DNA from 2 places in the Herbaspirillum sp. FG34 genome. Region 2 is predicted to be linked to the other one. Evidence: riboswitches for the same ligand, from Rfam matches in the RefSeq annotation. Region 2 holds a riboswitch; the other holds the start of a gene.
What was found. A riboswitch is a leader RNA that binds a small molecule or an ion and turns the genes downstream of it on or off. The one in region 2 is predicted to bind cobalamin.
Positions count from the first base shown of each region.

Region 1: it holds a riboswitch for cobalamin, as region 2 does, so the genes downstream of both, ACODSZ_RS19745 (TonB-dependent receptor family protein) here and ACODSZ_RS03460 (CbtB domain-containing protein) in region 2, are expected to answer to the same signal.

Region 1 covers NZ_JBMDJS010000019.1:15,977-22,068, forward strand. Annotated here, with positions in the region: gene ACODSZ_RS19740 (FecCD family ABC transporter permease) at 1-304, opposite strand, end outside; gene ACODSZ_RS19745 (TonB-dependent receptor family protein) at 347-2,323, opposite strand; cobalamin riboswitch at 2,404-2,681, opposite strand; gene ACODSZ_RS19750 (protein phosphatase CheZ) at 3,180-3,914, shown strand; gene ACODSZ_RS19755 (chemotaxis protein CheA) at 3,914-5,806, shown strand; gene ACODSZ_RS19760 (CysB family HTH-type transcriptional regulator) at 5,894-6,092, opposite strand, start outside.
Region 2 covers NZ_JBMDJS010000002.1:309,066-315,157, forward strand. Annotated here, with positions in the region: gene ACODSZ_RS03445 (cobaltochelatase subunit CobN) at 1-862, opposite strand, end outside; gene ACODSZ_RS03450 ((2Fe-2S) ferredoxin domain-containing protein) at 855-1,196, opposite strand; gene ACODSZ_RS03455 (CbtA family protein) at 1,234-1,986, opposite strand; gene ACODSZ_RS03460 (CbtB domain-containing protein) at 1,997-2,212, opposite strand; cobalamin riboswitch at 2,354-2,583, opposite strand; gene ACODSZ_RS03465 (hypothetical protein) at 2,662-3,234, opposite strand; gene ACODSZ_RS03470 (hypothetical protein) at 3,396-4,091, opposite strand; gene ACODSZ_RS03475 (hypothetical protein) at 4,410-4,562, opposite strand; gene ACODSZ_RS03480 (hypothetical protein) at 4,622-4,969, opposite strand; gene pgm (phosphoglucomutase (alpha-D-glucose-1,6-bisphosphate-dependent)) at 5,124-6,092, opposite strand, start outside.

The DNA.
Region 1 (6,092 bases), on a different contig from region 2:
GCCGCAACGCCACCAGCATGGCCAGCAGGGCGCCCGCCGCAGAACCACCGGACAGGCCCAATACATAAGGATCAGCCAGGGGATTGCGCAACAGGACCTGCATCAGCGCGCCCGCCAGGGCTAGCGCACCGCCCACCACAAAAGCCGTCAGCGCCCGCGGCACCCGCAGCGACAGCAACAGTGCCACGCTGTCGGCCGGCGATGAAGGACGCAGGCACCCCGTGCTGCCGCACAGCGCCGCCACCGACAAGGCCAGCAGGGATAGCAGCAGCAAGATGCACAGCACGGGCAGATAAGGTCGCATGGGTGGCAGGCTCAGATCAGTGGCAGAAGCGCGGGCTTGGCTTCAGAAGTCGTAGCGGGCGGTGAATTTTACTGCCCGTCCATCTTCCGGATAGATGCCCGATACCGCCCCGCCACTGCAGTCATAGGCTTGCGAGTAATACTTGCGGTCGGCCAGGTTGGTGCCGGTAACGGCCAATTCCCAGGCGCTGACACGTACCGCATAGCGGGCATCGAAGGTGGTGAAGGACGGCATGCGCGCGCAGGTGTTGGCAAAATCATTGCCCATGCGCTGGCGGTCCACCCAGCGCGCCCCCACATCGGCACTGTGCTGGCCGGACTTCCAGTTCAATCGGGTCGACAGCGTATTGGCCGGCACCAGCGCCAGTTGCTTGCCGCTGTTGTCGCCCTGCACGAAACGCGCATCGATGTGCTGGTAGGTGGCACGCCACCCCAGGGTCTCGGTCAGCTGCACGCGCCCTTCCAGTTCCACGCCCTGATGACGGGTCGGGGCCAGGTTGCTGTTGGCACCGTTGCCGCCATTGGCGGTGGGGTCGTAATACAGCTCGTCACGCACGCGATGGCGGAACCAGCGCAGCGTCACCTGGCGTGCGCTATTGCCCAGGGTCGCGCCCAGTTCCAGATCATGCGAGACCTGGGGCTTCAGGACCGCGCCGCTGGGCAAGGCGGTGAAACCGTTCTCGTCGGCCGTGGCCAGGCGATAGCTCTGGCCGGTCTTGACGAAGCCGCGCAGCAACGGCAGCGGTGCGTAGCTGGCCTGCAGGTCCCAGGCATTGACGGCACTGGTGCGGCCATAGGCACCGGAACCACTTAGCTGGGTGAACTGCTCGCGGCGCACGCCGGCGGCCACGCGGGCATTGTGGTCGAACTCGATTTCATCGCGCAGATACAGCGCCTTCGAATGCTGGGAGGCATCGCTGTTGCCATAGCTGGCGTTGGTGGCCGAACTCCATTGGGCCAGGTCGACGCCGGCAATGGCCTCGTTCTTCCAGAAACCACTCTCGAGTACGTGGCGCAGGCGCGGCGAGAACTGGGTAGTGCGTACATTGTTCTGCGCGGTCGAGCCGCTGCTGACATAGGTGGAGCGCGAGATCTTCTCGCGATGCGACAGTTCGGCGGCCACATCAAAGGCACCAAAACGGCGTTCCAGGAAGGCCGTAATGCTGTCGTTGTCATAGGAGCCATGGTCCAGTGGCTTGCTGGTCTGATGCGCATTGGCTTCATATTGCGCTTGCGTCAGGCTGCCCGGCAGGCCGAAATCGGCCCGGGACAGGTTGGCGCGCAGGCCGAAGCGCCAGTCGCTGGCGAACCATTGCACCGTGGTGCTGGCGTTTTCCTGGTTGGCACGGCTGTTGTGGCGCCAGTTGTCGGCGTGCGATTTGGCATAGCTGGCATCGATGGACATGTTGTCCCAGCCGCGCGAGACCGCTGCCCGGCCCGCGCGCTGACCGTTGCTGCCGACTTCGCCCACCACGGTACCGTGCGCCGCATTGGCCTGCGGGCGGCGGGTGATGATCTGGATGGTGCCGCCGGTGGCGCCGCTGCCATAGAGGACGCTGCTGCCACCGCGCACGATCTCGATACGTTCGATGGTCTCGATGGGAATCGACGACAGCAAGGGCGTCGTCAGTTCGTTCTCGGAAATACGTACACCGTCGACCAGCACCACCATGTTCTGGTCCCCATTGGCGCCGAAGCCGCGCAGGTCCAGCGGGAAGTCGCGCGGACCGGCCAGGCTCTGGCGCCCGTAGACGCCGCCCAGCTTGCGGATGGCTTCATTGGCGTTGTCGATGCCGGCTTCGCGGATCTGCTCGGCGGTGATGACCGTGGTGGCCACCGGCGCAAAGGCCGGATCGTTCGGGAAGCGCGAGGCCGACACCACCACGGCCGACAGCGGCTGGCTGGCGTCGGCCGCCTGGCTGCCGGCGGCCAGGGTCGAGAGGATGAGCGCAACGGCGGTGCGCAGGGCAAAACGGGGGCGTGGACCGCCGCAGCGGGCCGGGAAATGAGCGATGTGCATGAAAAGACAGTCGATGAATGTGTGCAGCCTGCCTCCCCGCAAGCCGCAATCAACGGAAAACCGCACCAGCATTGGCTGTGCAGCTCCCTCCTGTTCTGGCCGGTCTCCGGACTGCAGGCATGACCATCGGCCTTCCCATGTGGCGAAGTGAACGTTCGCGCAAAAACACAGTGGCGTGGAAGACGGTCTCGCCGGCATGGCGAGACGCATCGTCTCACTGCTGCCGGCACCTGGTTACCGTTGCGGGGGCAGTACACCTTGGCCGGCCCTCCTGCTTGCTGCAGGCGGCCTGGCGCGTGTTTCCCGTTTAACGGCCGGCGAGGATACGCCGGCGGGCACCAAAACCGCGCCATTGTAGGCGTGCAATGTGCAGGCCACAAGCGCCCGGCAACAGATGATGTAAATCAGCACAAGCCCGAGCACACTAATTGCTTTCAGGAAAAAGCCAGATAGAATTCATCCCCAGCAGCTTTATATAGAATAAATTCGATTCTTCTATCGAAAACATTTGAAACGCGGTCTCCGGCGCTGGGTGGTCGGGGCCGAAAAATTGAAACAAATGGGGGATTTCACTCGCTGTTTGGCCGATGAGATCACGGCAAGCGGTCCTATACTCGGCGCCATGGCATCGTCGACCGATGGACTCTTGGCGGGTCCGCTGGCCTCACTGTCATCCCTGAACCGTTGTCGTGGTCTGCGGGCCTTCAGACTCTGCCTCTGGCTGCCGATATCTCCTTGATATCGGGGAAAGGGTAGTTGCTGTGCCTCCCGGAACGACGCATTTGATCCGCCTACGGGCAACTTTGCACAGCAGTGCGCCGACGAGCGCACACCTTTGTTGGGAGAATCAGTAATCATGAGCGACGACGTTGATCTGGAAGCATTGTTTGACGAAATTTCCTCGCAGACGCTACCGGGCATGACCGCCGAACCGGCCGCCGCCACCGCCAGCACCGACGAGGCAGCCGCAGGCGAACAGGAAGACCAGAGCGACAAGCCCATGTATGAACGCCTGGGCGGCATCGTGCGCCTGTTGCACGATTCCATGCGTGAACTGGGCTACGACCGCTCGCTCACCGACGTAGCCGAGCAGATCGGCGACGCCCAGAGCCGTCTCGAACACATCGCCACCCTCACCGAGCAGGCGGCCAACAAGGTGCTCAATGCGCTCGATTCGGGCATGCCGGCCCAGGACCGCCTGCAGGAACAGGCCAAGGACATCAACGCCCGCTGGACCAGGCTCTATGCCGGCCAGATGAACATCGACGAGTTCAAGGCGCTGGCAGGCGACTCGCAGAAATTCTCCACCTCGGTCATGGAATCGACCGAAGCGGAAAAGGCGCGCATGCTGGAAATCATGATGGCCCAGGACTTCCAGGACATCACCGGCCAGCTGATCAAGAAGATCGTGGCCATCACCGCCACCGCCGAGCGCGAACTGGCGCAATTGCTGCGCGACAATGCACCGCCCGAGGTGAAGGCGCAGATGGATGCGGAAAAACCGGTCACCCTGATGAATGGCCCGTCCGTGGGGGGCACCGCCATGGCACAGGACGACGTGGACGACTTACTCGATAGCCTGGGGTTCTAATGGATGACGAAATGCTCAAGGATTTTGTCGTTGAAGCGTTGGAGCTCGCCACCAACGTGGAAGAGCATCTGCTGACGCTGGAACGACATCCTGATGACCTTGAAATCCTCAACGCGGTCTTCCGCGCATTCCACACCATCAAGGGTGGTGCCGGGTTCGTGAACCTGCCGGCCATGGTGTCGGCCTGCCACCTGACCGAAAACCTGTTCGATGCGCTGCGCACCGGCAAGGCCCCGGTCACGCCGCTGGCCATCGAAGCGGCGCTGCAGGCCAGCGGCTTCGTGGCCGACCAGTTGAACGAATTGTCCAACGGCGCCGCGCCCGACAGCCTGGCCTCGATGCCGGCGGAACTGAAAGACATCCTGACCCAGGCCATCGAAGGCAAGAGCGAAGCGCCGGCACCCGCTGCGGCTGCACCTGCCCCGGCGGCAGCGGCACCCGCGGCAGCACTGGTGGCGGCTGCGCCCGCTGCTGCGGCCAGCGTCGATGGCAGTGCCAGCGTGATGAAGAATGGAGAACTGGACTGGCCCGCGCTGTACCAGGCGCTGGTGCCGGGCGCGGCTGCCGCGCCGGTGGCTGACAGCCCGGTCGAGGCCGCTCCGGTCACCGCTGCTGTGCCTGCCGCTGCCGCTCCTGCCGCCGCCGATGGCGAGCCCAAGGCCGCCGCCCCGGTTCAGCAGAATCGCCGCGCCACCGACTCCCCTGGCGGAGCCAAGGAAGAAAGCATCCGTATCGATGCCGTCAAACTGGATGCCCTGCTGGAAGTGGCCGGTGAATCGGTGCAGGCCGCCAACCAGGCCGCCGTACTACTGGAAAAGCTGCAACAGTTCAAGTTCGAAGGCACCGCTGCGGCGCTCATGTCGACCCTGGCCGAAACCCTGGGCCGCGCCTCGCGCTACTCCAGCGAACTGCAACGCGCCACGCTGTCCACGCGCATGCAGCCGGTGGGCCGTCTGTTCCAGAAATTCCCGCGACTGGTGCGCGAACTGGCCAAGGACCTGGGCAAGGACGTGGACCTGGTCATCACCGGTGCCGAAACCGAAGTCGACCGCGTGGTGGTGGACAGCCTCTACGACCCGCTGGTGCACATGCTGCGCAACTCGCTGGACCACGGTATCGAAGTGGACCGCGCCGCCGCCGGCAAGCCCAACAAGGCGACCATTTCGCTCAACGCCTGGCAGGCCGGCAGCAGCGTCATGATCGAAGTCTTCGATGATGGCAAGGGCATGGATCCGGACATGCTGCGCGGCAAGGCGCTGGCCAAGGGGCTGATCAACGAACACCAGGCGCTGACCGCCGACGAGGCGCTGCAGCTGGTGTTCCTGCCCGGTTTCTCGACCAAGGAAGTGGCTTCCAGCGTCTCCGGACGCGGCGTGGGCATGGACGTGGTCAAGACCGCCGTGGAAAAGCATCGAGGCACCATCCGCATCGAATCCACCGTCGGCAAGGGTACCAAGTTCTCGATCCGCCTGCCCATCGAACTGTCGATCATCCCGACCATGCTGGTGCGCTGTGCCGGCGCCCCGCTGGCCCTGCCGATGGCGGTGGTCGAACGTGTGGTCGAGCTGCCCGAGACCTTCGACGAAGTCGGCGGCGCCCCGGTGCTGCGCGACCAGGGCCGGCCGCTGCCGGTCAACTCGCTGGCCGGCGTGCTGGGCTACGAGCCGGGCAATGAACGGGTCGGCATCGTCATGGCGGTACCGCATCCCTACATCCTCGGGGTGGAATCGGTGGAAGGCACGGCCGATCTGGTGATCAAGCCGCTGACCGCGATCCATACCGCCGGCATCACCGGTACGGCCCGTTCGGCTGAAGGTGAGCTGGTGCTGGTGGTGGGCTTGTCCTTCCTGCTGGACGGCTGCCGCGACATGGAGCGCACGGCAGTGGCGTAAGACTGCTGCCCACGCTACAAGCAAGAACGGCCGGATCCGCGCGGATCCGGCCGTTTTTACGTCTGGTCTGCCTTCGGACGGCGGGACTTAAAGTTCATACATGTCCTTCTCGCCCTCCATGACCTGCGCAATCAGCTTGCGGTTCAGGGTCGGCGCCAGCAATTCGATGAAGGTATAGACATATCCCCGCAAATACGCCCCCTGCTTCAAGGCCACGCGCGAGACATTGGTGCCGAACAGGTGGCCGGCCGGAATGGCCCGCAATCCCCGGTCGCGCTCGGCATCG
Region 2 (6,092 bases):
GCTGTTCCAGCACCGACACCGACCAGCCGGCTGGTGTGACCCCGCCTGCCGTGATCTCGCCCATGGCGAAGCTGGTGGTATTGATGATCAGGTCGACCCGGCCCCGGGCGAAATACGCCAGCGCGGGCGGCAGGTCCGCGCCACGATGAGCAGACACCCGCAGCGAGGAAGTGAAGACCGGCAGCACATCCATGCCGCGCGCCTCCAGCGCCGCGACCAGTGCATCGATGAAGGCGGTATTGCCAGAGAGCCAGTGCGCGCGGTAGAAGATGATGCCCACGGCGGGCTTGCCTGCGGGTGCGCTGGCGCGCAGGGCCAGCCAGTCATCGAGGCTGGCATCCTGTTCCAGATCGGGATGGTAGAGGCCGTGTTCCGGCAAGGCTTGCGCAGGCTCATAGCCATAGCCGCTCAAGAGCAGGCGATCCGACAGGTAGCGCAACAGTTGCGCCAGATTGACGCTGCCGCCACCGTTGAAGTAGGCCAGTGCCTGCTGCTGCACGTCCGCTGCGACGGTGGAGGCTGCCGCCAGTTCGGCATCGGGTTCGCCGGTGCCGGAGAGCAGGATCAGGTGACGCCCTTGCGCACGCGCGACCCGCAACAATTCACCCACGCCGCTCACCGCACCCAGCCTGCCCAGCACCCGCAGCACGATCACCTGCGCGCTGGCCAGCTCCGAACGCAGCAGCGTGGCCAGCGTGCGCAGGGGCTGCCCTTGCTCGTCGGTACGGGATTGCAGGGCCTGCAGATCATGCCCCGCCAGTGGCGCAAAGTCGGGCGGCAACTGGCTGCGCGCCGCCGCCAGCATGGCCAGGTCGGTCGGGGCGTGGGTCAGCAGGACGATGCGGGGCAAGGGTTCAGACATCGCCGGACTCCGGTTGCGGCAGCACGTCGCCGCTGCCCAGGCGATGGAAGATGAGCTCGCTCACCTCGCGTCCGCCTTCGAGGTGCTCCACTACGACGCGCTCGATGGCGCTGGCATCCTCGCAGCGGTACCAGACCCCCTCGGGATAGACCACCAGCACCGGCGCCTGCGCCTTGCAGGCCACCATGCAGTGGGTTCGGGTGCGCTTGACGCGCAGCGCGGGGCGGGCGTCGATCTGCTCGCCCAACACGCCGAACATGGCTTCGGCCAGCACGCCATTGTCGGTACAACGCGGACCCACGCACATGAGCACGTGACGATGATGAGTTCTCATGGCTTGCTTGCTTTCTTTCCCCGACGGATCGGACCCATCAGCCGAAGCGGCGATAGAAGAAACCGCTCAGGCCGCCCAGCGCCAGCCAGAACACGGCATTGGCCGCCGCAGTGGCGCCGATGAAGGCTTGCGCCAGTTCTTCCGGCGCCACGCTGCCGTGCACTTCCGGTTGCGGCGCCCCGATGAAGTGCGGTGCTACCAGCAGCAACACGCCGATCAGCTTGCCCGGCCAGCCCCGGGTGAAGACGAACAGACCCAGGCTGGCGGCCGTCATGGCGGCGGTCATCACCCACCAGAGCTGACGCGCCTGCAGGGGCGCAGCCAGCGTGCCAGGCACTTCCGGCGGCAAGCCCAGCGAAGGCGCCACGAAGAACACGCCATAACCGGCCAGACCCCACAGCAGACCGCTGCGCCAGCTGATCTGGCGTCCGCTCAGGGCAAAGGCCGCCACCAGCATCAGCGCAAAACCGACCGCCATGCTGACGTTGGCCAGCACGGTGTAGGCGGTGCGTTCGGCACCGTCGGCGGGCTCCCAGGCTTGGGCGTCGTGATGGTGGCTGTGCTCATCGGCACCGGCATGGGCATGGTCGTGGGCACCCGCCTGGGTAGCGGGTTCGCCGCCAGGGTCATGGGCTGCGGAGGCCGTCGCTTCGCCGGCCTTTTCATATTGCTCGGCCTTGAGGATGAGCTTTTCCACCTGGAATTGCTGCACCCCCGACAGCAGCAAGCCCGACAAGGCCCCTGCCACCACCACCGCCGACGCCATGCGGCGAAACACCGTCCAGTTCATGATCCGCTCCTCAGTGGCAGGGAAAACCGGCCGAGTGACGGCCATCGTGGGCAGCATTGTGCAACTCGACGCGGGAGGCGAAGCCGGCGCCGTAGATCAGCGCCACGCCCAGCGCGAAGGCCAGCAGCGACGGCGCGATGCGGTCACGCCAGACCTGGCTGCCGGTGCGGCTGGAAGTGGAAGAGTCGGCGGTGCTGCGGGCATTGAGACCGGAGGGAGTGGACATGCGCTTTCCTTGGGCAGGTGGATGAAACGAAGGAAGCCACACGGCGAGCGCCCATGCCACATCCCGCCGTGCACCGACGGCGCCGCTCAATGCCAGCGGGACATGTTGGAAGCTTTCCGCATGATCGCCCTCCGCGATACATTCAAGAAGTTGCCACTGGCCGGTCTCCGGGCTGGCGAGCTGAAGCCTGGGGCTTCCGGACAGGCGCCTTCCCATGCGCGGGGCACAGTGGCGTAGTGCGTGTCCTTGCTCGCTTACCGTTGCGGGGGCAGCGCCGGCTTTGGCACGATGCTGAGGCATCGGCCGCACCGGCTTCCCGTTTCAATCCCGGGCGCGGCTGCACACGGGATACCAGAAGCAATGCTAAGGGGCGAAGTATAAAGGCGGGGACCGGCTTGGGCAACCGGCATTGTCAGCCTGATCGGCCAGCCGGTCGGCTGCTGGCGAACTCAGCGGGGCGCCGGCGGGATCGCGTCCGACTGCTTGTAGTACAGCCGCATGTCCGCCCCCATGCCGCGCGGGATGCGGGCCACATAGGCCGAGCGCTGGCCCGTCCGGTCGCCCTGCCCGTGCACTTCCATCAGGCACAGGTAGCGCTCGCCCAGATAGCCCAGTACGGCAAAGGAGGCCCGGTGCGGACGCTCCAGCCGTAGCGGTGCGTCCACTGTCAGGCCGACGGCGCGGTCCAGGTAGCCACGGTGCGCGTTGACGAAGAGGTAATCGCGCACGGACGCCTTGCCGCTGGCATAGCCGATGCGCAGCATGCGGTTGTCGGCATCGGGCAGATAAAGGCTGTAGGGTGAGGCCGCGCCGCCCTCCATGACTTCCACCCGCCCGGCCACCGGATCGATGCTGACCGGGCCCACCGTCATGCGGTCGACCACCAGGCAGCGATCCAGTACCTGCGCCGGCGGCGTCGGCGCCCCGGGCAGCGCCACCAGACAAACCAACAGCAAGACCACGGGCAGGCAGCGCAATGCGCTCGCCGTTGAACTGCATGCAGCAGGAAGTAAGCGGTTCAAGGGCAGCTCCTTCGGGGAACAGGAATCGGGGTGGGCGCGGCAGAGGCCACACCCACTCCGAATAGTTGCAGAAGGGAAACCCGATGGATATCAGAAAACTCTCAATGACCGTCAGTAAGTGACGCGGCGGGCCGGGGCGTCCCGGCCTGCCCACCGTGGTGTCAATACTGGACGGCGGCCGGCCCGGCCAGCAGATCCAGCGAGATGAAATGCCATTGGGCCGATTCGGCGTCATACACCGCGACCTGGTTGATCTGGCGGCCTGGCGGGGCGGTACCGGGCAACCGGTCGATGGCGCGGGCGGCATGGCGGTGGCGCTCCAGCGGACTCATTGCCAGCAGGCTGGCCTGCGTCTCGCTGCGGGCGAACAGTCCGGCGCATTCCCACAGCCGGGCGTAGCACTCCAGATCGGGCAGCGCGATGTCCAGCGTGATGGAGTCGATCAGCGGCGAGGCCTTGGCCAGGCTGGCCGAGGACAAGCGTACCGGCTCGCCCTGCGCGCGCACCGCCAGGCGACCGTCGCGCGCGCCCCAGGCCACGTGCAGACAATAGGGCAGATAGCCGTGGTGGCGCGCCACCAGTTCGTCCGGGGAGAAGGACGAGGCCGGCAAGACCTGGTAGGCCGTCGGCGGCATGCCCCGCCAGAGCGCGTCCAGGCTGGCCTCGAAGGGCGACAGATAAACCACCATCGCCTGGCTGCCGGCGGCCTCGCCGGCGATGACGGGTTCGCACAGTACCTGGCCGGGGCCACTGCCGGCACTGGGCTGACGTACCAGCACGTAGAGCGGAAGAGCCGACAGCAGCGTGTGTCGACGACCGGCAGGAAAGCCCATTGACAGCGGGGAATATGGAAACACGGCGCTACTCCTCAGAGAAAACACGACCGTGGCGGCAGCCTTGCTCAATTCATCTTCTGTCGCCGGAAAAAAGAGATGCTTTCACGAATGCTTGTCGGCTTGAATGAGAAAAGTCTCAATCCGCGCAAAAGAATGAAGAAACCCCCGCAGGACGGGGGTTTCCGGGGCAGATGAAGAAAAAGGAAGAGGATGCCTCGCTACGCCCTTGCACAGGGTCGGCAGCTCAGGCAGCGCTATGGCGTCATGAAGGAAAAGGCAAAAAAGCGAGACAATCAGGCCGCAGCGATGCTGCGACCGGATCGGTGCGAAAGTGCAAAATCAGCCCTGCATGCGCAGCGGCGGGTCAGAAGGCCGGGGGCTCAGCGGCGGCTCTTGCACCGGGACCGGCTCATCATCGGGCAGGGGCGGCGGCGGGATGTTGGGTTCGTTGACGGGAGGGGTCTCTTGGGGGGTATGCAGATTCAGGTTCAAACAGATCTCCTCGGAGCGATCCCTGGTCGGAGCGACCGGGGTGTGCCGACAGCAGGTCGTCAGCGACCGGCCATCGGGTTCTGATGCGGAATGGGGTCCTGCGGCGGGGTCGGGTCCAGCGGCGGCACCTCCACCGGCGGGGTGTCCTGGGGCTTGTGCATGGGGTTCTCCTGAGTGGGTGGAAGGGGCGGACTGCGGTCCGGCTCGGCACTGCCGGGGCGAGGCAGCAGGCCGTCATCGGCGTTGGCCAGGGGATCTTCGGTACCGTCGGGCTCGATCACCTGGGCCGGGTCCGGCTGGATGTGGTCCGGCGGGGTCGGCGTTTCGGCGGTAGCCGACATGGCGGGGGGACGCAGCAAGGCAGGCGCCGCACGGGTCGAGACGGGATCCGGATCAGAATGGGCCATGAGGGTCCTCCTTGACGGGGATGGCAGACGATGACCATCTTACGAAGCCCCTGCCCTGCTCTCAGCCAGACATCGGCCCATTTTCCTGTAGGAAGGCAGGAACAAAAACGCCGCCCCGAGGGCGGCGTGGTCATGACAGGCGCGGCGACCGGGCTCAGTCCGCCTTCAGTGCGCGGGTCACGATCTCCTGCGCCTCGGCAAAGATGCGGTCCAGATGGGCCTGATCGCGGAAGCTCTCGCCATAGATCTTGTAGATGCTCTCGGTGCCGGAAGGACGGGCGGCGAACCAGCCATTGTCCGTGACGATCTTCAGGCCGCCGAAAGCCTTGCCATTGGCCGGGGCCGTGGTCATGACTTCGCGGATGGTTTCGCCGGCCAGTTCGGTGGACGTGACATCCTGCGGCGACAGCCTGGACAGGCGCGCCTTCTGCTGCGGCGTGGCGGCGGCTTCCTTGCGGCCATTGAGCGGTGCGCCCAGTTGCCGGGTGAGATCCTGGTAGATCTGGCCGGGATCGTTGCCGGTGCGGGCAGTCATCTCGGCGGCCAGCAAGGCGGCGGTAATGCCATCCTTGTCGGTACTCCAGGGCTGGCCATCGAAACGCACGAAAGAGGCGCCGGCGCTTTCCTCGCAGCCGAAGGCCAGGCTGCCGTCATAGAGGCCATCGACGAACCACTTGAAGCCCACCGGCATTTCCAGCAGCTTGCGGCCCAGGTGGGCGGCCACGCGATTGATCATCTGGCTGGACACCAGGGTCTTGCCCACGGCGGCATCGGCACGCCAGGCCGGACGATGGCCGAACAGGTAGTACACCGCGACCGACAGATAATCGTTGGCCGGCAGCAGGCCGGTGCTCCTGGCGACGATGCCGTGACGGTCATGGTCGGTATCGCAGGCCATGGCCACGTCGAAGCGATCCTTGAGCGCGATCAGCTCGCTCATGGCATAGGGCGAGGACGGATCCATGCGGATCTGTGCATCCCAGTCCAGCGGCACGAAGCGAAAACTCGCATCCACATCGGTATTGACCACTTCCAGATTGAGCTTGTAGCGATCCGCAATGGCCGACCAGTAATGCAGCCCGGCGCCACCCAGCGGGTCTACGCCGATCTTGACGTTGGCCGC